Regions from separate parts of the Mesorhizobium sp. WSM4312 genome, predicted to be linked through region 2. Evidence: predicted binding sites of a transcription regulator. Region 2 holds the regulator's gene; the other holds the start of a gene.

Region 1 (5,499 bases), on a different contig from region 2:
TCGACCGCGTCCTTCGTCGCTGCCTCGGCGTCGATCACATCGACCCGCAGAAGCGTGCGCTTCCTCGGATCCATTGTGGTCTCCTTGAGCTGCGAGGCCATCATCTCGCCCAGGCCCTTGAAGCGGCCAAGTTCGACCTTGCCGCGCCCGGTGAATTCGGTGCGCAGGAGCTCGTCCTTGTGTGCGTCGTCGCGGGCGTAGGCGACCTTGCCGCCTTGCCGGATCGAGTAAAGCGGCGGCACCGCCAGATAGAGATGGCCGCCACGCACCAGCGCGGGCATTTCCTGGTAGAAGAAGGTGATCAGCAGCGAAGCGATATGGGCGCCGTCGACGTCGGCGTCGGTCATGATGATGACGCGGTCGTAGCGCAAATCCTCGTCGCGGTACTTTGATCGCGTGCCGCAGCCGAGCGCCTGGATCAGGTCCGATATCTGCTGGTTGGCGGCCAGCTTGTCATTGCCGGCGCTGGCCACGTTGAGGATTTTTCCGCGCAATGGCAGTACTGCCTGGCTGGCGCGGTCGCGCGCCTGCTTGGCCGAGCCGCCGGCGGAATCACCTTCGACGATGAACAGTTCGGCACCGGCCGCCGCGTTCTGCGTGCAGTCGGCGAGCTTGCCCGGCAGGCGCAATTTGCGCACCGCACTCTTGCGCGACACTTCCTTTTCCTGGCGCCGGCGCACCCGCTCGTCGGCGCGCGCGATCACCCATTCCAGCAGTTTCGAGGCTTCCTGCGGATTGTCGGCCAGCCAATGGTCGAACGGATCGCGGATCGCGGTCTCGACAATTCGAATTGCCTCGATCGTCGCCAGCCTGTCCTTGGTCTGGCCGACGAATTCGGGTTCGCGGATGAACACGGACAGCATGCCGGCCGCCGAGATCATGACGTCTTCCGAGGTGACGATCGAGGCGCGCTTGTTGCCGACGAGATCGGCATAGGCCCGCAAGCCGCGCGTCAGCACGTTGCGGAAGCCGGCCTCATGGGTGCCGCCTTCGCCGGTCGGGATGGTGTTGCAGTAGGAATTGATGAAGCCGTCGCCGCCGAACCAGGTCACCGCCCATTCGAGCGAGCCATGGCCGCCTTGCTTTTCGCTTTTTCCCGCGAAAATTTCCCGCGTCACCTGGAAGTCGTCGCCGAGCGACGCCTTGAGATAGTCCTTCAGGCCGCCAGGGAAATGGAACTCCGCCTTGGCTGGCGTCTGGTCCTTTTCCTTGATCAGCGAGGGATCGCAGGTCCAGCGGATTTCGACACCGCCGAACAGATAGGCTTTCGACCGCGTCATGCGGTAGAGCCGCGCCGGTTCGAAGGCCGCGCCCTTGCCGAAGATCTGCTCGTCGGGATGGAAGCGGATTTTCGTTCCGCGCCGGTTGTGGACTTCGCCAAGCTGCTCCAGGCCGCTTACCGGAATGCCGCGCGAAAAGCGTTGGCGATAGAGCTGGCGGCCACGCGCGACCTCGACCTCGAGATGATCCGACAGCGCGTTGACGACGGAAACGCCGACGCCGTGCAGGCCGCCGGAGGTTTCATAGACCTTGGAGTCGAACTTGCCGCCCGAATGCAGCGTCGTCATGATGACTTCGAGCGCCGGCTTCTTGAATTTCGGATGCGGATCGACCGGGATGCCGCGGCCATTGTCGGTAACGGTCAGAAACCCGTCGGCCGAAAGCTCGACATCGATGAAGGTGGCATGGCCGGCAACCGCCTCATCCATCGAATTGTCGATGACCTCGGCGAACAGATGGTGCATCGCCTTGTCGTCGGTGCCGCCAATATACATGCCTGGCCGGCGGCGCACCGGCTCCAGGCCTTCCAGCACCTCGATGTCGGCGGCGCTATAGCCCTCGCTGCCATCCTTGGTCGCGGCCGGGCGCTTGGCTGCTGCCTGCACAAGCGGGTCGGCCGGGCGCGCCGTTGTCCGAACCGGCTGCGGCTGCTTGTCCATATTGCCGAAGAGATCGTTATTGTCGTCCATGCCTGCCATAGGGGTCCGGTGCTGCGAATCACCCGTCGATACTGCCACGCTTTTCAGCGCCAAGCGACGGAGGTTCCTGTTACGTTCGGGGATTTGACCCGTCTTATCCTAAAACCATTCGATAACCAAGCGGGCGGAAATAGGTCGAATGCCGCCTTTCAAAATTCCTGTTTCTTTAACAAACCCGCCTAGCGTGAGCCCCAACAAAACAAGAAACGACGGGCATCAGGGGTTTCGGCGTGAGGGGCAAGGCCATAACGATGATCGGCATCGCCGCCGTTTTCGGCGCGATCTCGATCTTTGCCGCGGATTTCTGGGTCAAGAGCCAGGCCAAGGCCGATGCCGAAGAGAAGACGGCGTCGATCGCCGCTCCGGTAGCGCCCAGGATCGAATTCAAGACCATCGTGGTGGCGAAAGCGCCGCTGCGCTACGGCCAGGAACTCGACCGCGCCAAGCTGATCGAGATCCCCTGGCCGCAGGATTCGCTGCCGCAAGGCGCCTTTGCCACCATCGACGGATTGCTCGGCGAGGGCAATCGCATCGTGCTGTCGCCGATCGAGGTCAACGAACCGGTGCTGCTGACCAAGCTGTCGGGGCCGAACGGCCGCGCCACGCTCTCCAACATGCTGACGCCCGGAATGCGAGCGGTGACCATCCGCACCGACGAGATCGCCGGTGTCGGCGGCTTCGTCACGCCGGGCGACCGCGTCGATGTCGTGCTGACGCGCGATGCCGGCGAAATCCAGGAAGTCGCCAAAAACGCGCAAGGCGCGGCCGGTTCGACCGTCACCTCCGAGATCGTCGTTGCCGACGCCAAGGTGCTGAGTGTCGGCCAGGGTGCGGACGAGCGCCAGACGACGCCGCAGATCACGAATTCCGTGACCATCGAAGTGACGACCGAAGGCGCGCAGAAAGTGGCGCTTGCCCGCACCGTCGGCACGCTGTCGCTGTCGCTGCGCTCCGCCAGCGAAGGCGGCGACGGCAAGAACGGCGTCACCACCATCTCGTCCTTTGGCGGATCGGTGGCGGCCAAGGCTCAGGCCGCGGCCGGCTCGCTGTTCGACGCAGTGACCAAGGAGCCGGAGAAGCCGAAATTCAAGACGGTCATCGTGACGCGCGGCACGAAGGCAGAGGAATATCAGGTTCCTGAGCGGGACCAGAAGTAAAAGCCGGTGGGGACCGGACGGGACAGGGCAATGTTGATGCGTACCCTATATCGAATGATGGACCGATCGCGCTTTGCGCGCGCCTTGGCGATGGCTGCTGCGCTGGTTGCCGGCGGGATGCTCGCCTTGCCCGGCCTGGCCAAGGCGGACAATGACATCGTCTATGTCTCGGCGACCAAGAATGCGTCGATCAAGGTCGCCAAGGGCAAGCCCAAGACGATCGTGACGAGTGCCGCCTTCTACCAGATCGTCATCGGCGATCCTGAGATCGCCAACGTCAATCCGCTGACCGACAAATCCTTCTATGTGCTCGGCAACAATCTCGGCACAACCGGCATTGCGCTGTTCGACGAGAAGAAGCAGCTCGTCGGCACCGTCGACATCGAAGTGACGCTCGACACGGATCAACTGGCCAGCACCATCCGCGCCAGCGTGCCGGACGCCAAGATCAAGGTCGGCTCGGCCAATGGCCGTGTCGTGCTATCGGGCGAGGCGGATGATGCGGTCGCCGCCGAAAAGGCGAACAAGATCGCAACGCGCTTTTCCGGCACCGAGGAAGTGATCAACTCGGTCAACATCTCGTCGTCGCAGCAGGTTCAGCTCAACGTACGCTTCGTCGAGATCAACCGCCAGGCGGGGCAGGATCTGGGTGCCAAATACGCTGCCAATTTCGCCTACGGTTTCGGCGGGCGCGATGTTTCGCTCGACCCAGGAACCGTGCCGACGGCCGGAACCGGTGAAATCATCGGCCGGCTGCTATCGAACGGCGTGTCGATCGACATCGCCATCAAGGCCTTGGAAGAGCGCGGCCTCGCCCGCCGGCTGGCCGAACCGAACCTGATCGCCCGCTCGGGCGAGACGGCGAGCTTCCTGGCCGGCGGCGAATTCCCGATCCCGGTCTCTGAAGACAACGGCAAGATCTCCGTCAGCTACAAGAAATACGGCGTCAGCTTGGACTTCACGCCGACCGTCCTCAAGGATGGGCTGGTCAGCCTCGACATCGCGCCGGAAGTCTCCTCGATCGATGCGTCGTCCTCCTACAACATCGGCACCATCTCGGTGCCGGGATTCATCGTGCGCCGCGCCAGGACCTCGGTCGATCTCAAGAACGGCCAGAGCTTCATGATCGCCGGACTGCTGCAGTCGCAAAACGACATCACCACGTCGCGCATTCCCGGCCTCGGAAAGATGCCGGTGCTCGGGGCGCTGTTCTCGTCGAAATCCTATCAGCGGCGCGAGACCGATCTGGTCATCATCGTCACGCCCTACCTGGTCAAGCCGGTCGATCCGTCGAAGAAAATGGTCGAGCCGACCGACGGCACGCGGCCGGCCAGCAATGTCGACTATTTCCTCAACAACACCGAGGAGGTGAAGGCGTCGGACACTGGCCGGGCGCTGGCACTGGCCGATGGCAGCGCCGCACGGACCGCTCCCGCCACCACGGTCGGGCACTTCCTCGACCTGCCGAAGGACTGAAGCCATGCGTGTGGCCTTGAAATCGAGTGTCGCCTTGCTTCTTGCCGGCTTGGCCGGCGGCTGCACCAGCGACGATTACATACGCACCGAAGGGGTGACGCCGGGCTCCGGCGACGCCCAGGCCGCCAACACCGTCATGCAGATGGTCGATCCCTGGAAGTACGGCGTCCAGAACACAAGGCTTCTCGTGCCTGCCAAGCGCGGCGACGCCGTGCCGGTCACGCCGGATCAGGCCGCCGCTACGAAGGCTTCGCAACAGACCACGGGCAACTGACCCCAAAGGGCGATCGCGCTCACAGGCTGACAAAAATGGCAAACGGCATCAAGACCAAGAAGATCCTGCTCGTATCGACGGACAGGACCTTCGTGCAGGACACGCGGACCGCATTCGCCGCCTCCGAGATCATCCAGCTCTCGACAGTGGAAAAGAATGTCACCGAACTGCGCGGCGAGATCCAAGAAGCGGACTTCGGCGCCATCATCGTCGACATGGACGCGGCGAGACTGGAGGAGGTCGAGTCGCTGCAGCGCGTCATGCGCCGGCTGGAGGGCAAGGCGCCGGTGGTCGTGGTCACCCAGGAGTTCAACGCCGCTGCCGTCCGCATCCTGGTGCAGCTCAAGGTCGCGGACTTCCTGGTCAAGCCGATCACCACGGCCGATCTGGTGCGCTCGGTGGTGCGGGCCCTGCAAGGGCCGGGGCGTGAGGAAAACACCGAGTCGCAGATCTACACCTTCATGCCGGCCGCCGGCGGCGTCGGCACCACGACGCTGGCGCTGCAGACTGCGTTCCAGCTGCATCACTCGGTGACGCGCGGCGCCTCGACCTGCGTGGTCGACCTCAATTTCCAGCAGGGCGCCTGTGCCGAATATCTCGACCTCGAGCCGCG
Region 2 (5,499 bases):
CCACCGGATCGGTGACCGCGGCGAAGACGATCGGAATCCCAGAACCGGCGAGCGCCTTCTTGGCGATCTGCGAGACCGGCGTGGTGATGGTGTAGATCAGCTTGGGCTGCTCCGCCTGCAGCTTGGCGATCATCTGCGGCACCAGAGATGCATCGAAGTTGGTATGGCTTTCGGTGTAGACGACGTCCTTGCCCTCGACAAAGCCGTTGTCCGTCAGTGCCTTCTTGAAGCCCGCTATGGCGGCATTGAGCTGCGGATGCTCGCCGAAATTGGCGATGCCGATGCGTATCTGATCGGCCGCGGCGCTGCCGACGCTGACCATCAACGCGCCTGCCAGGGCCAATCCCGACAGCCAAGCGGATTTCGACTTCAACATCATTTCCTCCCAGATTTGATCAGCGCCGCTCTCAAGGACGGCAACTGCGGCGATCATGGTCAGTCCCTCGCCGCGTGTCAAACATTATATATAATTCTTGCCATACTTCCCCTTCATATATAATTTTCACAGGCTGATGATGGACCGACCGCGATGCAGGATCAGAACAATTCCACGAAGACCGAAGCGGCCTATCAGCTGCTACGGCGCGATATCCTGACCACCCGCCTCATGCCGGGGGCGCCGCTCAAGCTGAGCGCGCTGCGTGGCACATACGGCGTCGGCTGGACGCCGCTGCGTGAAGCCTTGTCTCGACTTGAAGCCGAACGCCTGGTCACCGCCATCAGCAATCGCGGCTTTGCCGTCGCTCCCGTGTCACGCGCCGAGCTCGAGGACCTGGCGCGCGCCAGGATGGTTGTCGAAATGCCGCTGTTCCTGGAATCGATCGCGAACGGCGGCAGGGAATGGGAGGACGCGGTCGTTACCGCTCATTACCGGCTCTCCCGCTGCAAGACCGCGGTCGATGACCCTTCCGATGCCGCCGTCGACAAATGGGACGAGAGCCACGAGGCCTTCCATGCGGCGCTGCTGAGCGCGGCGACGTCAAACTGGCTGTTGCGCTTCCGCTCGACGATCGCCGATCAGCTGCGCCGGCATCATCGGTTTCTCGGCCTGGCGCCGACTTTGCGAGCGGCGGCCGGCCTGAAGGACGGCTATGGCGAGGCAATGGACGCGCTGCGCGAGGCGATCGCCATAGAACATCACACCGCGATCATGGAAGCGGCGCTCGATCGAGATGTAGAGCGGGCAAAGGCGCTGATGACGGGGCATATCGGCTACACGCTGCATGTCTATGTCCACAGCGAAGACAACGGCGCCAACACTTACACCGCGCGCGCCGGCAGCCTGAAAGCGGTTTCCGGATGATGCTTCCGCCGCGTCCGGATCCACGTGGCCGTGCCGACCCTGAACTCACGATCGTTGGCGTTTTGGTTTCGTTTCGTTCTGCCGGAAATGGAGCGATACACCGCTCAAATCCGCCCCGTGGACGCCTCCCAGATACCTGATGCCAAACGGCATTCAGGCTAGGCCACAGGCCATTAACCGAAACGATTTCAATGCGTGCACCGGCAGGGAAACGATTGATCGCGAGCCTCTGCCCCGGTCAAAAAATTTCAGGCGCGTTAACAAATTCATTAAACTTTAAACAGTTGCGGAACACAACTGGAACAGATAGTGTTTGTTCTGGGTTTGTTTTTCGATTCTGATTCAAATCCGTCGTTCAACGCCTCGGGGGGCCGCCATGCTGACACGCAAGCAACATGAACTGCTGATGTTCATTCATGAACGGCTCAAGGAAAGCGGCATTCCGCCGTCCTTCGACGAAATGAAGGAAGCGCTCGATCTCGCCTCCAAGTCGGGCATCCATCGCCTGATCACGGCACTGGAGGAACGCGGCTTCATCCGCCGGCTGCCCAACCGGGCGCGGGCACTGGAAGTGCTGCGGCTGCCGGATTCGATCGCGCCCGGCCTTAACGCGGCAAAGAAATTCTCGCCAAGCGTCATCCAGGGCAGCCTCGGCCAGGGCGGTCTTGGCCGCCAGATCAAGCCGGCGCAGTCGCGTTTGCCTGCGGCCGGCAATGATGACGATGCGGTTTCCGCCGTGTCGATCCCAGTGATGGGCCGCATCGCCGCCGGTGTGCCGATCGATGCCATCCAGCACCAGACGCATTCGATCTCGGTGCCGCCGGACATGATCATGGGTGGCGAGCACTATGCGCTGGAGGTCAAGGGCGACTCGATGATCGACGCCGGCATCTTCGACGGCGACACGGTCATCATCCGCAACGCCGACACGGCGAGCCCGGGCGAGATCGTCGTGGCGCTAGTCGACGAGGAGGAAGCAACCCTGAAACGGTTCCGCCGCAAGGGCGCCTCGATCGCCCTTGAAGCCGCCAACCCGGCCTACGAGACGCGCATTTTCGGGCCAGACAGGGTCAAGGTGCAGGGCAAGCTTGTCGGGCTGATCCGGCGTTACTGAGCAGGAGCGGCCGTCTTTTCGGGTTTTTGATAGGGCGCCAGCCCCCTCGCCTCACGCGAAAATTTTCGCTGCTCGTGCCAAGGCCGATACGGCCCGTCCACCGCGAAGCTGACGGTTGGCGGGCCAGTTGCCGATTGGCGGTCGAAGAACACGGCGGCACTGCCTTTGCGGGCAAGTTGCCGTTTGGTGACGACAAGAACCAGCGGATTGTGGCAGGCATCATAGCCCGTCGCGTCATTGACGACGATCAGGTCGGCGAAACCGCAGGCTTTCCAGGTATCCTTGCGGTCTTCGACATGCGCGATGATCGCACCCGACGGGTGCCGTGCAAGACAGACGCCATCCGTGCAGTAGAACGGTGCTCCCGGCGGCAGATTGACGGCATCGGCAATGTCGAATTGCCCGTCCGCCCTGTCGAACATCTCCGGCACGACGATGGTTTCGGACACCAGCGCGCGTTTCCAATTGTCGACGGTGAACTCGTTCGGGCGAGCCCGGCTGACCGCGAGTTCTCCACCGCCGATCGGCAGCGCCACCAACCGCGCATCTTCGGAAATCAGCACATCCGGGGTGCGCGTATCCGATACTGTCAGCAGGCCGGCAAGCGCGAATGGCACTGCCGCGAGCCGCAGCCAGGTCGTCGCCATCGTCGCGATGACCAGGGCGATGGTCACCAGCAGCACGGATCGCTGCGAAATCAGCCCGACCGCATCGACCGGGGAGCGTTCCGATATCCACGCCGATATGGCGATCATTGCGGTCAGGCCCTTGCCCATCACGTAAAGGAAGGGGCCGTCGGCACCAAAGGGCATCGCAAGAGAACTGAGAACAGCGAAAGGCATGACAATCAGTGACACGATCGGCATGACGGCCAGATTGGCGAACAGGCTGAGCGGCGACACACGCTGGAAATGCCAGATGGCAAACAGCGCCGTGGCGCAGCCGGCGATGATGGAGGTCATCGCCAGCCCGCCCGTCGCCAGCAGGAATTTTCGCGTGAGAAAACCCGGCAGAGTTCGCTTTGGCGGTGGCGGTCTTGCTTTTCCCGCATGGTGATCCGCCCAGCCGGCATAGGCGCCGACCAGCGCGGCGGTCGCAGCGAACGACATCTGGAAGCTTGGGCCGACGACCTCATGCGGCGACACCACAATGACGGCGATCGCCGAGATGGCGAGGTTGCGCATGGTCAGTGCCGCGCGATCGAACAGGACGGCAACAAGCATCACCGCCAGCATGATGAAGCTGCGTTCGGCGGCAACGACGACACCGGAAATGACGAGATAGGCGGCGATCGAGAACAGGGCGGCGGCGGCCGCATATTTCTTCACCGGCCGACGCGCGGAAAAGTCCGGAAACAGCGCAAAGGCACCGCGCAGCAGCCCCATAATGGTGCCGGCGACCAGCGCCATATGCAGCCCGGAAATGGAGATGATGTGATAGATGCCGGTGCGCCGCATCGCCTCGTTGATTTCATCGGGAATGCCGGCCCGCACACCGACGATCAGCGCCGCCGCGATCTCACCCTCGGCACCGCCAACCCTGGCCCTGATGTGGTCGGCAATGGCTTCACGAGCATTTTCTATCCCGGAGAAAAGGCGGGCCGTGAGCGGCACCTCGTCGTCCGTGGCTGAGACAAGCTTTGGATTGCCGAGAAAGAAGCCGCTGCCGCCAATACCGGCGAAATAGCTGTCGAAGGAGAAATCGTAGCTGTCCGGCCGCACCGGGCCGGTCGGCGGCAACAGTTTGGCGTAGCCGGTGACCATGGAGCCGGCGGTCATTTCCGCCGGGATATCCCGCGCCGAAAGCCTGACCCTTTCCGGCGCATAGCGCAGTTTCGGCCGTGCGGTCGACGTCACGTCGATGGTCAGCCGGATGCGGCCGGTCTCCATCCGGTCGAGCGAAACGACGCGGCCGGTCACTTGCGTCGAGATTTCCGAACCCAGCATCTGGGTACCCGCCCGCCATGTCTCGACCTTGGCGACAAGCAGGCCAAGCGCGCACAACAATGCCGCCATGAAGCCCAGATGGGTTTTCGGCCAGGAGCGCGAAACAAGCGCACAGACCGCCATCAGCACGACGACCGCGACAGGCTTTGCAAAATCAGGCTCCGCCGCGAGCGAATAATAGCCGATCGCTCCAGCGGCCAGACAAACCGGCACCAGCAGGAAGGCGATGCCCCGGTCAAGCTCGAGCTCCGCTGCCGTCGCCGCACCATGGCGCAGGCGAGGCCAGGAAACCCGGGCGAGTCGCCGCCGGACACGCACAATCCGGCCTGAAGCAGGCGGCGGAAGTGTCGCCGGCATATCCGCCTGCGGCGGTTGACGATCGGAGCCCGGCACCAGAGGCGATAGCGGCTGCGAGACTGGCGGCGGAATCGCAAACAGGGACCGTTCGCTGACGCCAACACCAGCGTCCTCGCCCTGTTCCGAGCCCCGGCCTCGTCCAGCCATCGGGTCTGCCCCTTGCACCGCTGACGCCCTATGCTACATGAACGCGCGACGCGCGAAAGTCCGCGCAGCCGCACCCCGCTTCAGATGGTTTCCGAGAGTTTCATGTCCGACAAGGTCGTCACCCGTTTTGCCCCCTCGCCCACCGGCTATCTGCACATCGGCGGCGCGCGCACGGCGCTGTTCAACTGGCTCTATGCCAAACACACCGGCGGCACGATGCTGCTGCGCATCGAGGACACCGATCGCGAGCGTTCGACCGCCGCCGCGACGGCCGCCATCCTCGACGGCCTCACCTGGCTCGGCTTGACCTGGGACGGCGACGCGGTCTCGCAATTCGAGCGCGCGCCGCGCCACCGCGAGGTCGCCGAAGAACTCGTTCGCATGGGCAAGGCCTATTACAGCTACGAAACGCCGGCCGAGCTCGAAGCCATGCGCGAGGCAGCACGGGCCAAGGGCCTGCCGCCGCGCTACAACGGCCAGTGGCGCGACCGCGCCCCCTCGGAGGCGCCTGCGGGCGTCAAGGGCGCCATCCGCATCAAGGCGCCGACCGAAGGTGAGACGATCGTCCATGACCGCGTCCAGGGCGAGGTGCGCTTCCCCAACAAGGATCTCGACGACTTCATCATCCTGCG

What was found. Region 2 encodes LexA, which represses DNA repair genes until DNA is damaged. Its sites were predicted from a motif close to TGTTCNNNNTGTGTTCNG; they were not measured.
Region 1: the regulator LexA is predicted to act here: its motif matches at 2,042-2,059, upstream of parE (DNA topoisomerase IV subunit B).

Annotation. Positions count from the first base shown of each region.
Region 1 is NZ_NSFU01000022.1:40,636-46,134, forward strand. Features, by position in the region: gene parE (DNA topoisomerase IV subunit B) at 1-1,970, opposite strand, end outside; gene cpaB (Flp pilus assembly protein CpaB) at 2,210-3,136, shown strand; gene CK228_RS29250 (type II and III secretion system protein family protein) at 3,227-4,612, shown strand; gene CK228_RS29255 (hypothetical protein) at 4,617-4,886, shown strand; gene CK228_RS29260 (response regulator/pilus assembly protein) at 4,922-5,499, shown strand, end outside.
Region 2 is NZ_NSFU01000010.1:236,175-241,673, forward strand. Features, by position in the region: gene CK228_RS18900 (ABC transporter substrate-binding protein) at 1-376, opposite strand, end outside; gene CK228_RS18905 (GntR family transcriptional regulator) at 530-1,303, shown strand; gene lexA (transcriptional repressor LexA) at 1,680-2,417, shown strand; gene CK228_RS18915 (ComEC/Rec2 family competence protein) at 2,411-4,867, opposite strand; gene gltX (glutamate--tRNA ligase) at 4,970-5,499, shown strand, end outside.